Regions from separate parts of the Serratia sp. NPDC087055 genome, predicted to be linked through region 3. Evidence: predicted binding sites of a transcription regulator. Region 3 holds the regulator's gene; each other region holds the start of a gene.

Region 1 (4,605 bases), on a different contig from region 3:
AGAAAGGTCAGGCCGAACCCGCGCAACATGGCGTCGTCACGTTTGAGTCCCAACCCAATACACCCCACCGCGGCGATACCAAACAACAGACTCCAGTGGAACAGTTCGATCTGGCGTGCGCTGTACCAACTGTCAAGATCGCCATAGTTGCCAAAGATCGACAGTAACCAGAGGGCAATAAATAGGTATAACAACCCCATCGCCAGTGAAACCCGCTCCAGACCACGGCGAGCGAGCTGCGGTTGCAGCAGCAATGCGGCAGCGATCAGTACGGCACCGAAGGCGATAAAGCGAATAGGGAAACTCATGCCCAGCCAGTAGGCACCCCAGCCCGACAGATATCCGGTTTCCGCGCCGAAGGCGTTACCGAGCGACAGCAGAGCAAACCACCACACCAGTCCCGAGCGGCTGAACCAGCCAATCACGCCATACAGCAGGGCGGCAAACATCAGCAGGAGTGAAATTCGGCCGCTGCCATTATCCAGCCAAACGCCCATCTGCCACAGGGCGCAGGCGGTCAGCAATACGGCAACAAATAACGCAGCTTCATTGCCGTAACGTTTTTCCGGATACCTTTGACGTCGGCGCAATGCCCAGGCATAGCCAAGGGCAGCGAGTATGGCGGCAATCGTCATACGCACGGGGGCATCAAAGCGGAACAGCTCACTGAGCCGATAAAGCAGCGCGCTGTCGGCGAACAGGCTACTGACGGCGATAACCAGTGAAGCCAGTGCGGCAAGAAACGCATAGCGTGCCAGCCGCCGCCAGTCGAAGGGCTGTACTTCGACATGCTGGAGCAGTTGTTGCTGTTGCTGTGTCGTCAGTGCGCCTTCACTCACCCAGCCGTCCAGTGCTTTACGCACTACGGCGGCATTTTTTTTATTGAATTTCATGTTTCCTGTCCCTGAAAAACACCGTTATTGACTCAGTATATACCCGCTGCAATGCAAGCTGCAGACTTCACCTTGGCACCTGCTTACCGGTGGCGAATATCTTCGTTCCGGTTAACGCGGGCGCAGCATGCAGCGCCCCTAGTGTGTATAATGCCCGCCGCAAAGTGCACGAGGAATGATGCAATGACTGAATATAACGATGAATACTGGATGCGTCAGGCATTGCAGCTGGCCTTGCGTGCGCAAGAAGAAGGTGAAGTCCCCGTGGGAGCATTGCTGGTGCTGGATAACCAGGTCATTGGCGAAGGCTGGAATCGGCCGATTGGTCGCCACGATCCCACGGCGCATGCAGAGATCATGGCTCTGAGGCAGGGGGGCTCGGTATTGCAGAACTACCGTCTGCTGAACGCCACGCTGTATGTGACACTGGAGCCTTGTGTGATGTGTGCCGGGGCAATGGTGCATAGCCGCATTCGCCGGTTGGTATACGGCGCACCCGATGTAAAAACCGGTGCGGCAGGATCCCTGGTGGATATTTTGCGTCACCCTGGCATGAATCATCAGGTGGAAATTCTGTCCGGCGTGTTGGCCGAGGAGTGCGCTGCCACGTTGAGCAACTTTTTCCGCATGCGCCGTGAGCAGCAAAAAGCATTGAAACTGGCACAGCGCACAGGTCTGGATAAGATCCCAGATTAATCAGAAGTTAAGTGCCAGTTCCGGTGTGACGGCCGGATAGCCTTTCCCCAGTTCAGCCTGTTCGGCTGCTTCCTGTGCCGCCTTTCTCTCTTTTTCCAGTAGATAACCCACCAAACTGACCTGATAGCGCCGGATGTTCTCTACGTAGTTATAGGCTTCACGCCCGCGTGCATAACCGTAGGTCAACTGCGGGTAGTAGCGTTTTTGGCTGAGCATCGGCAGCCGTTGTTTAACGTCCACCCAGCTATCCGGGTTGCCTTTTTGCATCTTGGTCAGCTTACGGGCATCAAGCATATGGCCCCAGCCCATGTTGTAGGCCGCCAGTGAGAACCAGATGCGTTCATCTTCCGGCACGCTGTCAGGGACCTTGGCCATCAACCTTTGCAGATAGAGTGCGCCACCCTGGATGCTTTCCTCGGGATCGAGACGATCATTAACCCCCAGACCGTCGGCAGTGGCCCGCGTGAGCATCATGAGGCCGCGTACACCCGTCGGTGAGGTTGCCTGGGGATTCCAGTGCGATTCCTGATAGGCAATGGCAGCCAGCAGTTTCCAGTCGATCTCGTTGGCATATTTTTCAAACAGCGAGCGGAATGTCGGCAGGACTGAGTCGATAGCTGACAGGAAGGTTTTGGTATCAACGTAATCGAAGCTGCCGACGTGGCCGAGATATTTCTCTTCCAGCCGTGCCAACGTCCCGTCGTCAACCATCTGGCTGTAGAAGTCCAACATGGCTGCATACAGGCTGTCGTCAGTGCCGCGTTTCAAATACCAGGTGACAGGTTCTTCGTCAGTAACATCGAAGGCGACCGCCAGCTGCGGGTGGATACGTTGCAGCAGGGCAATGGTCACTGAATCCCCGAGGGTATAGTCCAGCTTGCCGTCAGCGACCTGCTCCAACAGCTCCTTTGAGGTGAGGTCGCTGGAGGATTCCCAACTGAGGTTCGGGAACTTACTTTGCTTAAGCTGCTTCAGCGTGCTGACGTGCGCGGAGCCAGAGGCAACGGCCAGCTTGCCTTTAATATCGGCAAAGGTTTTTGGCCGCGCTGTTCCCAAGCGGTAGACCAACTGTTGGGAGACGGAATAATACGCCGGACCGGTGCGCGCACGGCTCAGGCGATCCTGATTGTAGATCAGGCCCGCAGCCAGCAGGTCTGCATCGTCGTCGTCTAAATCGTCAAAAAGGTCATTGATATTCTTATGTGGGATCACCACCAGTTTCACACCCAGATAGTTGGCGAAGCGTTTTGCCAACTCATAGTCGAGACCACTCGGCCCCTGTTTGGTCGTGAAATAGGTTAACGGCGAGTTTAGCGTACTGATACGCAACTCTCCGCGGGATTTAATCTCTTCGAGTTGCCCACCCTGACCGCCGCGCCAGGTAATATTGGGCCACAGGGCGAGCGCCAGAAGCAAGGTAACAACACCGATTAGAATGTAGTTTATTTTAAGGCGTTTCAAATAGTTATCCAGTGGTGGCACACGTACACTGCCGACAGCAAACCAGTATTTTCTTATGGTTAAATCACCAGTGCGGGGGCATTTTGCGCAACAAAACGCCAGCGTGCAACTTTATTGACACGTTATGACAATTCGATGGCGCAAACAGCTTTTATCAATAATAGCTACGCAAACGGTTTCGTCTGCGGCGTAGATTCTCTATAATGGCGCGCGTTTTCCCCCTGTTGCGCCCAATGAAGTGCTGAAGTCAGTTGCTTCGAAGACGAGAGAACTTTGATTATGGAAATACTGCGTGGTTCGCCCGCTTTGTCGGCTTTTCGTGTTACCAAACTGCTGTCCCGCTGTCAGGACGCTCAACTTCCTGTTAGTGATATCTACGCCGAGTACGTCCACTTTGCTGATGTTAGCGCGCCGCTAAACGCCGAAGAGCATGCCAAGCTCCAGCGTCTACTCAAGTACGGCCCCTCTCTCGCCGAACATGCCCCTGAAGGCCGCTTGCTGCTGGTGACGCCGCGTCCGGGCACTATTTCTCCATGGTCTTCCAAAGCCAGCGACATCGCCCATAACTGCGGTTTGACGCAGGTATTGCGGTTGGAGCGTGGCCTGGCGTTCTACGTCAAAGCGCCGACCTTGACCGAAGCGCAATGGCAGCAGCTTGCTGTACTGTTGCACGATCGCATGATGGAAACCGTCTTCAGCAGTTTGCAACAGGCGGAACAACTGTTCGCTCAGCATCAGCCTGCGCCTTACCAGGCAATCGATATGCTGGGTGAAGGGCGCAGCGCGCTGGAACAGGCCAACATCAAGTTGGGTCTGGCGCTGGCCGAGGATGAAATTGACTATCTTCTGAATGCCTTTACCGGTCTGGGGCGCAACCCGACGGATATCGAACTCTATATGTTTGCGCAGGCCAACTCTGAGCACTGCCGCCATAAAATTTTCAACGCCGATTGGATCATCGACGGTGTGCAACAGCCGAAGTCGCTGTTCAAAATGATCAAAAACACGTTTGAGCAGACGCCGGATTATGTGCTGTCGGCTTATAAAGATAACGCCGCAGTGATGGAGGGATCGCAGGTCGGGCGCTTCTTCGCTGAGTCGGCAAGCGGTCAATATGATTATCATCAGGAAGAAGCACATATTCTGATGAAGGTAGAAACCCATAACCACCCGACAGCAATCTCCCCATGGCCTGGCGCAGCTACCGGCTCCGGCGGTGAGATCCGTGACGAGGGGGCTACCGGTCGCGGTGCAAAACCCAAGGCGGGTCTGGTCGGTTTCTCGGTCTCCAACCTGCGTATTCCTGGCTTTGAACAGCCGTGGGAGCAGGATTTCGGTAAACCTGATCGCATCGTTACCGCACTGGACATCATGACCGAAGGCCCATTAGGCGGCGCGGCATTCAACAACGAATTTGGCCGCCCGGCGCTGGTGGGTTACTTCCGTACCTATGAAGAGCAGGTCAACAGCCATAACGGCGTGGAACTGCGTGGCTACCACAAGCCGATCATGCTGGCGGGCGGTATCGGCAACATTCGCGCCGATCACGTGCAAA
Region 2 (4,605 bases), on a different contig from region 3:
CACAGTTAGCAATAATTCTCATCCCCTGCTTGACTCTGGAGTTGGCTCCAGGGTGTAGAGTCTGCCCAATGAACTTCATTAACGGCCCAGAGGGGGACGCTATGACTCACCATGAAAACCATAATCATCAAGAACACCATCATGCGGAAGGCGGTTGTGGGTGCAATCACAGCCACAGTAAAACCCAGCACGGTTGCAGCAGTGAAAAACAGAGTGTCGACAGCCACAGCGGACATACGCACGCACATGATCATGGCGCTGGAAGTTGCAGCACGGAAGATCATGAGGATCCGGATGAGGAAAGTGACAGGCTAGCTGCCGCCCCTCTCTCCGGAAGTCAGCGCTATAGCTGGAAAGTCACAGGTATGGACTGCCCAAGCTGCGCCAAAAAAATTGAAAACGCGGTGACCGCCATCCCCGGCGTCGACAACGCTCGCGTGCTGTTCGCCACAGAAAAATTGGTTGTCGACGCGCAATCCGATATTAGCCTGCGTATTCAGGACGCGGTAAAACAAGCCGGATTTACCCTGCTCGGGGCGCAAACAGCCCAAGCCGAACAGCCAAAATCGTCGCGCCTTGGCGAGTTCGGTCCGCTACTGCTGCTTACCACGCTGATGATCGTCAGTTGGGCGCTCAGCATGGTCAACCCTGAACTGAGCCGCATCGCTTTTATCGCCACCACATTGGTAGGTCTGGCACCGGTCGCGACCAAAGCGGTTCGACTGATCCGCTCCGGTACGCCATTTGCCATTGAAACGCTGATGAGTGTGGCCGCCATCGGAGCACTGTTTATCGGTGCAACGGCCGAAGCGGCGATGGTGCTGCTGCTGTTTATGGTCGGTGAAATGCTGGAGTCCTATGCCGCTAACCGCGCGCGCCGCGGCGTGAAAGCACTGATGGAATTGGTGCCGGAAGACGCCCTGCTGCTTCAAGGCACGCAGCGCAAGCGGGTACCGGTATCCAGCCTACGCCCTGGCGATGTGATTGAAATTGCCCCCGGTGGCCGCCTGCCGGCAGATGCCGAACTGATCAATGCGTTCGCCAGCTTCGACGAAAGCGCCCTGACCGGCGAGTCGGTACCCGTCGAACGCCAGCAGGGTCAAAAAGTCGCTGCGGGCAGTTTGTCGGTCGATCAGGCCGCGCAAATGAAAGTGGTTTCTGAGCCTGGCAAAAACGCCATCGACCGCATTCTACAACTGATTGAAGAAGCTGAAGAACGCCGAGCACCGATCGAGCGTTTCCTCGATCGTTTCAGCCGGTACTACACCCCAGCTATCATGCTGCTGGCTATCGCAGTGATCCTGGTACCACCGTTAATGTATTCACAACCCTGGGATACCTGGATTTATCGTGGCCTGACCCTGCTGCTGATCGGTTGTCCTTGTGCACTGGTGATCTCCACCCCGGCGGCGATCACATCCGGGCTGGCCGCCGCCACCCGCCGTGGTGCGCTGATTAAAGGCGGTGCGGCGTTGGAACAATTGGGCCAGGTACAAACCATTGCTTTCGATAAAACCGGCACGCTGACTGAAGGCAAACCCACAGTCACCGATGTACTCCCGCTCAACGGCATCAGTGAACAACAATTACTGACCCTTGCCGCTGCGGTTGAAGCAGGTTCCCATCACCCGTTGGCGCAAGCAATTATCAAACGCGCCGAGCAATACGGTGCGCCTCTGCCACTGGCACAAGGCCGTCGAGCATTGGCTGGCGTAGGGGTAGAAGGTATTGTCGACGGTAAAACCCTGCTGATCAGCGCACCTGCCAAGCTGGCCGCAGGTTTGCTGCAACAACAGGGTATCCAGCAGGTGGAGCGGCTGGAAAATGCCGGTAAGACAGCGGTAGTGGTACTGGAAGAGGGTGTCCCTATCGGCCTGTTGGCGCTACGCGACACCTTGCGCAGCGACGCCAAACAGGCGATTGCCGAACTGAATGCATTGGGGATCAACGGGGTCATGTTAACCGGCGATAATCCACGTGCGGCGGCGGCAATTGCCTCTGAGCTTGGGCTGGATTACCGGGCTGGATTGTTGCCGGAAGATAAAGTGAAGGCAGTGACGGAACTGAGCGAATTGCGTCCAACAGCGATGATCGGCGACGGCATCAACGATGCCCCGGCGATGAAAGCCTCCAGCATTGGTATCGCGATGGGCAGCGGTACCGATGTGGCCCTGGAAACAGCCGATGCCGCGCTGACCCATAACCGCCTGCTGGGTGTGGCGGAAATGATCCGCATCTCACGCGCCACACATGCCAATATCCGGCAGAACATCACCATTGCATTGGGGCTGAAAGGGGTATTTCTGATCACCACGCTGCTGGGCCTGACCGGGCTGTGGCTGGCCGTACTGGCAGACTCTGGCGCCACCGCGCTGGTCACCGCCAACGCCCTGCGGCTACTGAAGAAACGCGACTAGGCAATAACACACTGTAACCACGTGGCCCAGGAACGGGCCACGCCATCTATTCCCCGGGCAAAGGTTAGACGCCCTTACGTAACAGGTAGCGGTACGGTGCCTTATCGGTTTCCTGCGCCACCAGCGTATGTTCCATAAAACGGCAGAACCCCGGAATGTCGCGGGTTGTCGCCGGATCGTCAGCAATAATCAACAAGGTTTCACCGTTATCCATATGGCGCACGGTTTTGCGCACCATCATTACCGGTTCTGGACAGCGCAATCCCAGCGCATCAAGCGTCTGGTCAGCCTGGGAAAATAAGTCAGTCATGCATTTTTTCTCGTTCAAAAACGATCGGCGAACGCTCGCCGCATCTCATTAGCGCCTAGTTTACGCCGGTAGTTTTTCTGCGCAAGATGCGTTAACGTTTGCGTTAAAGAGGCTGCGTCTCCCGATGAAATGTGGTGCCGTCACTGCCCCCAACTGCCGTTATCACGGCGGAGGGTGCAGCCCATAGTGGGCACCTGACAACACAGAGAACGGTTGTTGGAGGCGTGACCTTTCAGGCTGGGGCCAAATCACAGTGCTGCTGCATTATTCGCCGCTTATTTGGCCCACTAACCGTTGCATTGGTTGCGCAAACGCGTATCATGCGCCCGCGCAGCTTATTTCGTTGCACAGACAAGACATTTTTGGGTTCCCTCACCCCATTATTAAAAAGGCTACAACATGTATTCGTTTACTGCTCAGCAGCGCTTTACCGCGTTGGTCTGGCTATCGCTGTTCCATATTGTCATCATTACCTCCAGCAACTACCTGGTGCAGTTGCCGATGTCCATTTTCGGCTTTCATACCACCTGGGGTGCATTCACCTTCCCGTTTATTTTCCTGGCTACCGATCTGACAGTACGTATTTTTGGCGCATCACTGGCGCGGCGTATCATTCTTTCGGTGATGGTGCCGGCGCTGTTTATTTCGTACGTGATCTCCACGGTGACCTATCAGGGCGAGTGGCAGGGTTTTGCCGCGTTGGGCAGCTTTAATCTATTTGTTGCGCGTATCGCCGTCGCCAGCTTTATGGCTTACGTACTCGGTCAGATCCTTGATGTCCACGTATTCAACCGCCTGCGTCAACGCAGCGCCTGGTGGGTTGCTCCCGCTGCGGCCATGTTCCTCGGCAATATCAGTGATACCCTGTCGTTCTTCTTTATTGCTTTCTACAAGAGCAGCGACGCCTTTATGGCCAATAACTGGGTTGAAATTGCCCTGGTGGATTACAGCTTCAAAGTGCTGATCTGCATGCTGTTCTTCCTGCCAATGTACGGCGTGCTGTTGAACATGCTGCTTAAGCGCATCGCTGCACGTCAAAACGACGGTAGCCTGCAACCGAGTTAACCCGTGTTATCATTGGCGGCCTGCACTTACCCGGAGGCCGCCAATGACAGTGACCACCCGCCACGCCACCCTCGAAGAAATTCATCGCCTGTACCAAGGCATCCCTGAGTTCGGTAACTTACACAGTCAGGCTGATTTGCAGCAACGTATTGGATCTGCCTCGGCTAACGCACTGATCGCCGAGATCGACGGCCAACCCGCAGGGTTCAAACTCGGTTATCAACAGCAGGAAAAAGTGTTCTACAGTTGGCTGGGCGGCGTATTGCCGAGGTTTCGCCGTTATGGTGTCGCGCAGGCTTTACTCGTGGAGCAAGAGCAGTGGGCACGGGCTCAGGGTTATCGACTGTTGGCGGTAAAAACGCGCAATCAGTTCCGTGCAATGCTGATGATGCTCATCAGTCATCACTATCAGATTGTTCAGCTGGAAAAGAAAGGCGAAGTGGCTGATTATCGGCTATTACTTGAGAAAACCTTGTGACAACATCTGCCTTGCATTTCACCCTGGAATAGGGTGCGATAAGGCAGTGAAACCCTACCTGAAAGGAAAAAGGAAGCCCAATGCGTAAAGTAGCAAAATTGATGGGTATCAGCCTGTTAGTGCTTGGCCTGGCGGCCTGTGACGGCGACACCAAAGACACCAAAGCATCAGCGGCTGATGCTGCTGCCAGCGCCCCCGCGGGGCAACAGGTAAGCTTGCTGGAGGGTACGCTGGCCTTCACCCTGCCCGTTGGCATGGCGGACCAAAGTGGCAAACTGGGCAATCAGGCAAACAACATGCATGTCTACGCCGACAGCACCGGTCAACGTGCGCTG
Region 3 (4,605 bases):
ATAGGCTTGCCGAGGCGCTTACTCAACTGTAAATCGCACTCGGCAAAAATATTCTTTAAGTGATTATTAATAATGACAATTATGACGCAGGGTTAGCATGTTCCTGCTGTGTTACGCGTCTATCGTCCTCCACTGTTCCCCGTTGCCACACATAGCCCAATGCGGCCAACAACACGGTTGAAACCATTACCGTCACCGTTGCCAATAACGGTTGGGCAATAAATGCCGAAACCAACATACTGGCGACAAAACACAAACCCAACTGCAAGGTGTTTTGCAAGGCTGCGGCTTTACCCGTGCCCTCAGGGAACGGCGTCAACGCATTCGCCACTACGATTGGATAGGTGGCGCCGTTAACGAGTGCCATCACGCAGAACGGAATCAACAAGGTGGTCAGCGTTGGCTCAGTCAGTGTGGCAACCAGGTATAGCGACACCATACTTATGCCATAAGCTACCAGCAGCCAGGGTAATAAGGTGTTGCCATTCATGCGGTTTAGCGCGGTGCGGCAACCATAACCCCCCAATAAGAACGCCAGCGTCTGTGGCACGTAGCTCAGACCAATATCGTTTGGGCTGTACCCCATATCACCAAGAATAAACGGCGAACCGGTCAGCCAGGCGAAGAAGCCGGCTGAGCAGGCGGCAAAGATCATGACGTTACCGCTGAAAGCACGTGATTTCAGGAGCTGGAAGAACGTTAGGCCGTTTTTCTTATTGGCGGAAGACACCGCTTTGGCGTTTTCTTTCAGCAGTAATGTCGGCAGTAATAAAACAACGGTGATGCCCAGCAGCACGGCGAAAATGGCGCGCCAACCCATGTGGTTTAACAGCCATGCCCCGACCAGCGGTGCCAATGCGGGGGAAAGTGCCACCAGTGGCATGATGGTGGCGAAAACGCGGTTTGCCTTACCTTCACGATAACGGTCAATGACGAGCGCTTGCCAGGTGACCGCGGCGGAACAGACCCCAATCGCCTGGATAAAACGCAGCGACCAGAGCTGAACGGCATTCTCTACCCACAACATCCCCAGGCAGCCCAAGGCAAACAGGGCCAGACCAATCAACAGCACGGGCTTACGGCCAAGGTGATCGGAAAGCGGACCCCAGAGCAATTGTGCAAAGGCAAAGCCCGCCAGGAAGATACTCAAACTGGCGCTGATCGCCCCGGCAGAGATTTGCAGGTCTTGTTGCATCACGCCAAAAGCGGGCAAGTACATGTCAGTAGCCAGGTAACCCAGCATACTCAGGCCGGCAAGATAGAACATAAAGCCAAAGGAATTTCGCATGGTATTTCTCGTTAATATTTTATTGTCGCAGGTTTTTAGCGCCGGCAAGTGTATCCGGCTGGATCTCTGCTTGTGAAACGGTAATATTTGCAAAGTGCTGTTAAAAAAATTGAAGGCAAAGCCATGTGGTCTGAATATTCTCTTGATGTAGTGGATGCGGTCGCCCGAACCGGCAGTTTCAGCGCAGCGGCGCAGGAGTTGCATCGGGTACCTTCGGCGGTCAGTTATACCGTGCGGCAACTTGAGCAATGGCTGGCGGTACCGCTGTTTGAGCGCCGTCATCGCGACGTGGAACTGACGCCTGCCGGCGTGCTATTTATTCAGGAGGCGCGCGGTGTCATCAAAAAAATGCTCGACACGCGTCGGCAGTGTCAGCAGGTGGCCAACGGCTGGCGTGGCCAGTTGAAAATTGCCGTAGATATTATCGTCAAGCCTCAACGTTGCCGTCAGTTGGTGTTGGACTTTTATCGGCATTTCCCTGACGTTGAATTATTGGTTCAGCCAGAAGTGTTCAACGGCGTCTGGGATGCGTTGGTGGATGGGCGTGCTGATATGGCGATAGGTGCGACACGGGCCGTGCCGGTCGGCGGTGGGTTTGCCTTTCGCGATATGGGCGATATGCGTTGGTTGTGTGTGGCCAGCCCGCAACATCCACTGGCGGCTCAGGATGGCGTGTTAAACGATGATCAGCTACGGCCTTTCCCATCGCTCTGCCTGGAGGATACCTCACGCAATCTCCCCAAGCGTGTCACCTGGACGTTGGATAACCAGCGGCGGTTGGTGGTGCCGGACTGGTCGTCGGCGGTGGATTGCCTGTGCGCCGGATTGTGTGTCGGGATGATGCCTGCGCATCAGGTCTTGCCGTTAGTACAACGTGGCGAGCTGGTGGCGTTACAGTTGCAGGAGCCGTTCCCAGCCAGCCCTTGTTGCCTGACGTGGCAGCAAAATACGCCTTCCCCGGCGATGGCCTGGCTGTTGGACTATTTAGGGGACAGTGAAACGTTGAATCAGGAATGGTTAAGCGAAGTGACGCCGGAAACCGCAGTGGCTTCCGGCGCGAATGACTAGCGGCGGTAATCGATGAACGGGCCGTCAGCAACCGAACGGCGCTCAACCAACTTGGGATGCACCTCAATCACCTGTGATTCTTCACGCTTGCTGATGATGCGATCCAACAACATGGTGAATGCCATCTCACCCAAACGCTCTTTGGGCTGATGAATAGTGGTCAGCGCCGGGGTGAAATAGCGCGCATTGCGCACGTTATCGTAGCCAATGACCGAGATGTCTTGAGGCACGCGTAGCCCAAGCTCATCGGCGGCGCAGATAGCCCCCATTGCCATGATATCGCCACCACAGAATACCGCTGTCGGACGCTGTTTCTGCGACAGTATCTGGTGCATGGCCTTGTAGCCGGATTCTGGCTCAAAGTCACCCTGGACGATCCACTCGTCGCGCACGTCGATATGGGCTTCCTCCATCGCTTTTAAGAAGCCCTGATGGCGCCCGCCCCCAGTGTTACGTGACAGTTGGCCGGGAATGGCGCCGATATCGCGGTGTCCGCGTTCGATCAGATAGCGCCCAGCCAGATAGCCACCTTCGAACGCGTTATCAATGATGGTATCAGTAAAATCACCGCGTGCGGCGCCCCAGTCCATGACAACCATTGGGATGTTGCGGTAATCTTCCAGCATCCCAAGCAATTGGTCCGGATATTCTGAACACATCACCAACAAGCCATCGACGCGCTTTTGCGCCAGCATTGCCAGATAGGCACGCTGTTTGTCCAAATTGTTGTGCGAGTTACACAGTATCAGCGTATAGCCTTTGCTGTAGCAGCTGTTTTCTACCGCTTCGATCACTTCAGCAAAGTAGGGCGCTTCACTGGAGGTTGCCAGCAGGCCAATCGATTTGGTGTGATTGACCTTCAGACTGCGCGCCACTGCGCTGGGTGAATAATGCAGCTCTTTAATTGCGGCACTCACGGCCGCTTTAGTCTCTTCGGCGACGAAACGAGTCTTATTGATGACGTGCGAAACGGTGGTGGTGGAAACGCCAGCGCGTTTGGCCACATCTTTAATCGTTGCCATGTAAAGAATGACTCCTGAACTCACATGTTGCAGTATGTAAGTGTGATGTTAATCGTTTGCCTGCGTAGATCCTTCTCCAAAGAAGCGAAAACTGAGTTTTTAGTGTGTTGAAGTCGTCAGCGCTTGGTCAGGAGGGGCATTTTTGCCGGTACACAGTTGTGAACTGCGAATTTTGTCCCATATTGAGCAAAAGGGGAAGAGGTAATCGGTATTATAAACCGGGAAATGATAACAAGATTTTATTGGCCAACTGTGTGAAAATGGTTTGACGCATTAATTGTGTGCCTTTTATCCTTGGGAAAACCAATCTGAAAAGGAGTTGTAATGGATACCGATCTGAAAATGTCACTGTTCACCACTGTCTGTGCGCTGGCCGTGATTATTGCTTTTAGCTTCACTGCAGCATTGAACTGATCCCCGAAGTAAAAACAGGCGCCGCTTCGTGCGCCTGTTTGCCTTATCCCACGCTATGCCAGATTTTTCTCCACAAATGCCCAGTTAACCAGCGCCCAGAAGTTCTCCAGGTAAGTCGGGCGGGCGTTGCGGTAATCGATGTAGTAGGCGTGCTCCCACACGTCGACGGTCAGCAAGGGTTTATCTTCGCCGGTCAGCGGCGTGCCCGCGTTCGACGTGCTGACAATGGCCAGCGAGCCGTCAGTCCTCTTCACCAGCCAGGTCCACCCGGCGCCAAAGTTTTTGATTGCGGCATCGCTGAATTGTTCTTTAAAGGCAGCGAAAGAACCAAACGCCTGATTGATAGCAGCAGCCAATGCGCCCTGAGGCTCACCGCCGCCCTGTGGCGATAAGCAGTGCCAATAGAAGGTGTGGTTCCATACCTGAGCGGCGTTGTTGAAAATGCCGCCGCTGGACGCCTTGATAATCGCCTCCAGAGACAACCCGTCGAACTCGCTGCCTTTCAGCAAATTGTTCAGGTTGACCACATAGGCGTTGTGATGCTTACCATAGTGGTATTCGAGCGTTTCTGCGGAGATGTGGGGTTCGAGTGCGTTCTTCGCATAGGGTAATGCAGGTAGTTCAAACGACATTGCTTCCTCCTTATACAGGATCCATCCGACAACCCATAAATGGACTACAGATTGACCTGTTTTTATTGTGGGTATTTAGCTTATCAATTTTCACGATAAAAATCAGGGATGAGTCGGAGAAAAGCACAGGTGGGGAACTAACAGTTAAAGAAGCAAACAGAGGAAAGCGGCTGGGAAGGCC

The links. The regulator PurR, encoded in region 3, represses purine synthesis genes. The targets are predictions, from matches to a motif close to CANGCAAACGTTTGCNTG.
Region 1: the regulator PurR is predicted to act here: its motif matches at 3,216-3,233, upstream of purL (phosphoribosylformylglycinamidine synthase).
Region 2: the regulator PurR is predicted to act here: its motif matches at 2,815-2,832, upstream of tusA (sulfurtransferase TusA).

The regions. Positions count from the first base shown of each region.
Region 1 covers NZ_JBJDOG010000005.1:103,042-107,646, forward strand. Annotated here, with positions in the region: gene ACI2J2_RS20110 (DUF2157 domain-containing protein) at 1-893, opposite strand, end outside; gene tadA (tRNA adenosine(34) deaminase TadA) at 1,077-1,589, shown strand; gene mltF (membrane-bound lytic murein transglycosylase MltF) at 1,590-3,050, opposite strand; gene purL (phosphoribosylformylglycinamidine synthase) at 3,327-4,605, shown strand, end outside.
Region 2 covers NZ_JBJDOG010000004.1:63,675-68,279, forward strand. Annotated here, with positions in the region: gene ACI2J2_RS18500 (zinc/cadmium/mercury/lead-transporting ATPase) at 102-2,417, shown strand; gene tusA (sulfurtransferase TusA) at 2,482-2,727, opposite strand; gene ACI2J2_RS18510 (7-cyano-7-deazaguanine/7-aminomethyl-7-deazaguanine transporter) at 3,127-3,792, shown strand; gene ACI2J2_RS18515 (GNAT family N-acetyltransferase) at 3,836-4,270, shown strand; gene ACI2J2_RS18520 (DcrB family lipoprotein) at 4,351-4,605, shown strand, end outside.
Region 3 covers NZ_JBJDOG010000001.1:1,420,306-1,424,910, reverse strand. Annotated here, with positions in the region: gene punC (purine nucleoside transporter PunC) at 80-1,288, opposite strand; gene punR (DNA-binding transcriptional activator PunR) at 1,412-2,356, shown strand; gene purR (HTH-type transcriptional repressor PurR) at 2,353-3,378, opposite strand; gene ACI2J2_RS06665 (YnhF family membrane protein) at 3,703-3,792, shown strand; gene sodB (superoxide dismutase [Fe]) at 3,846-4,424, opposite strand.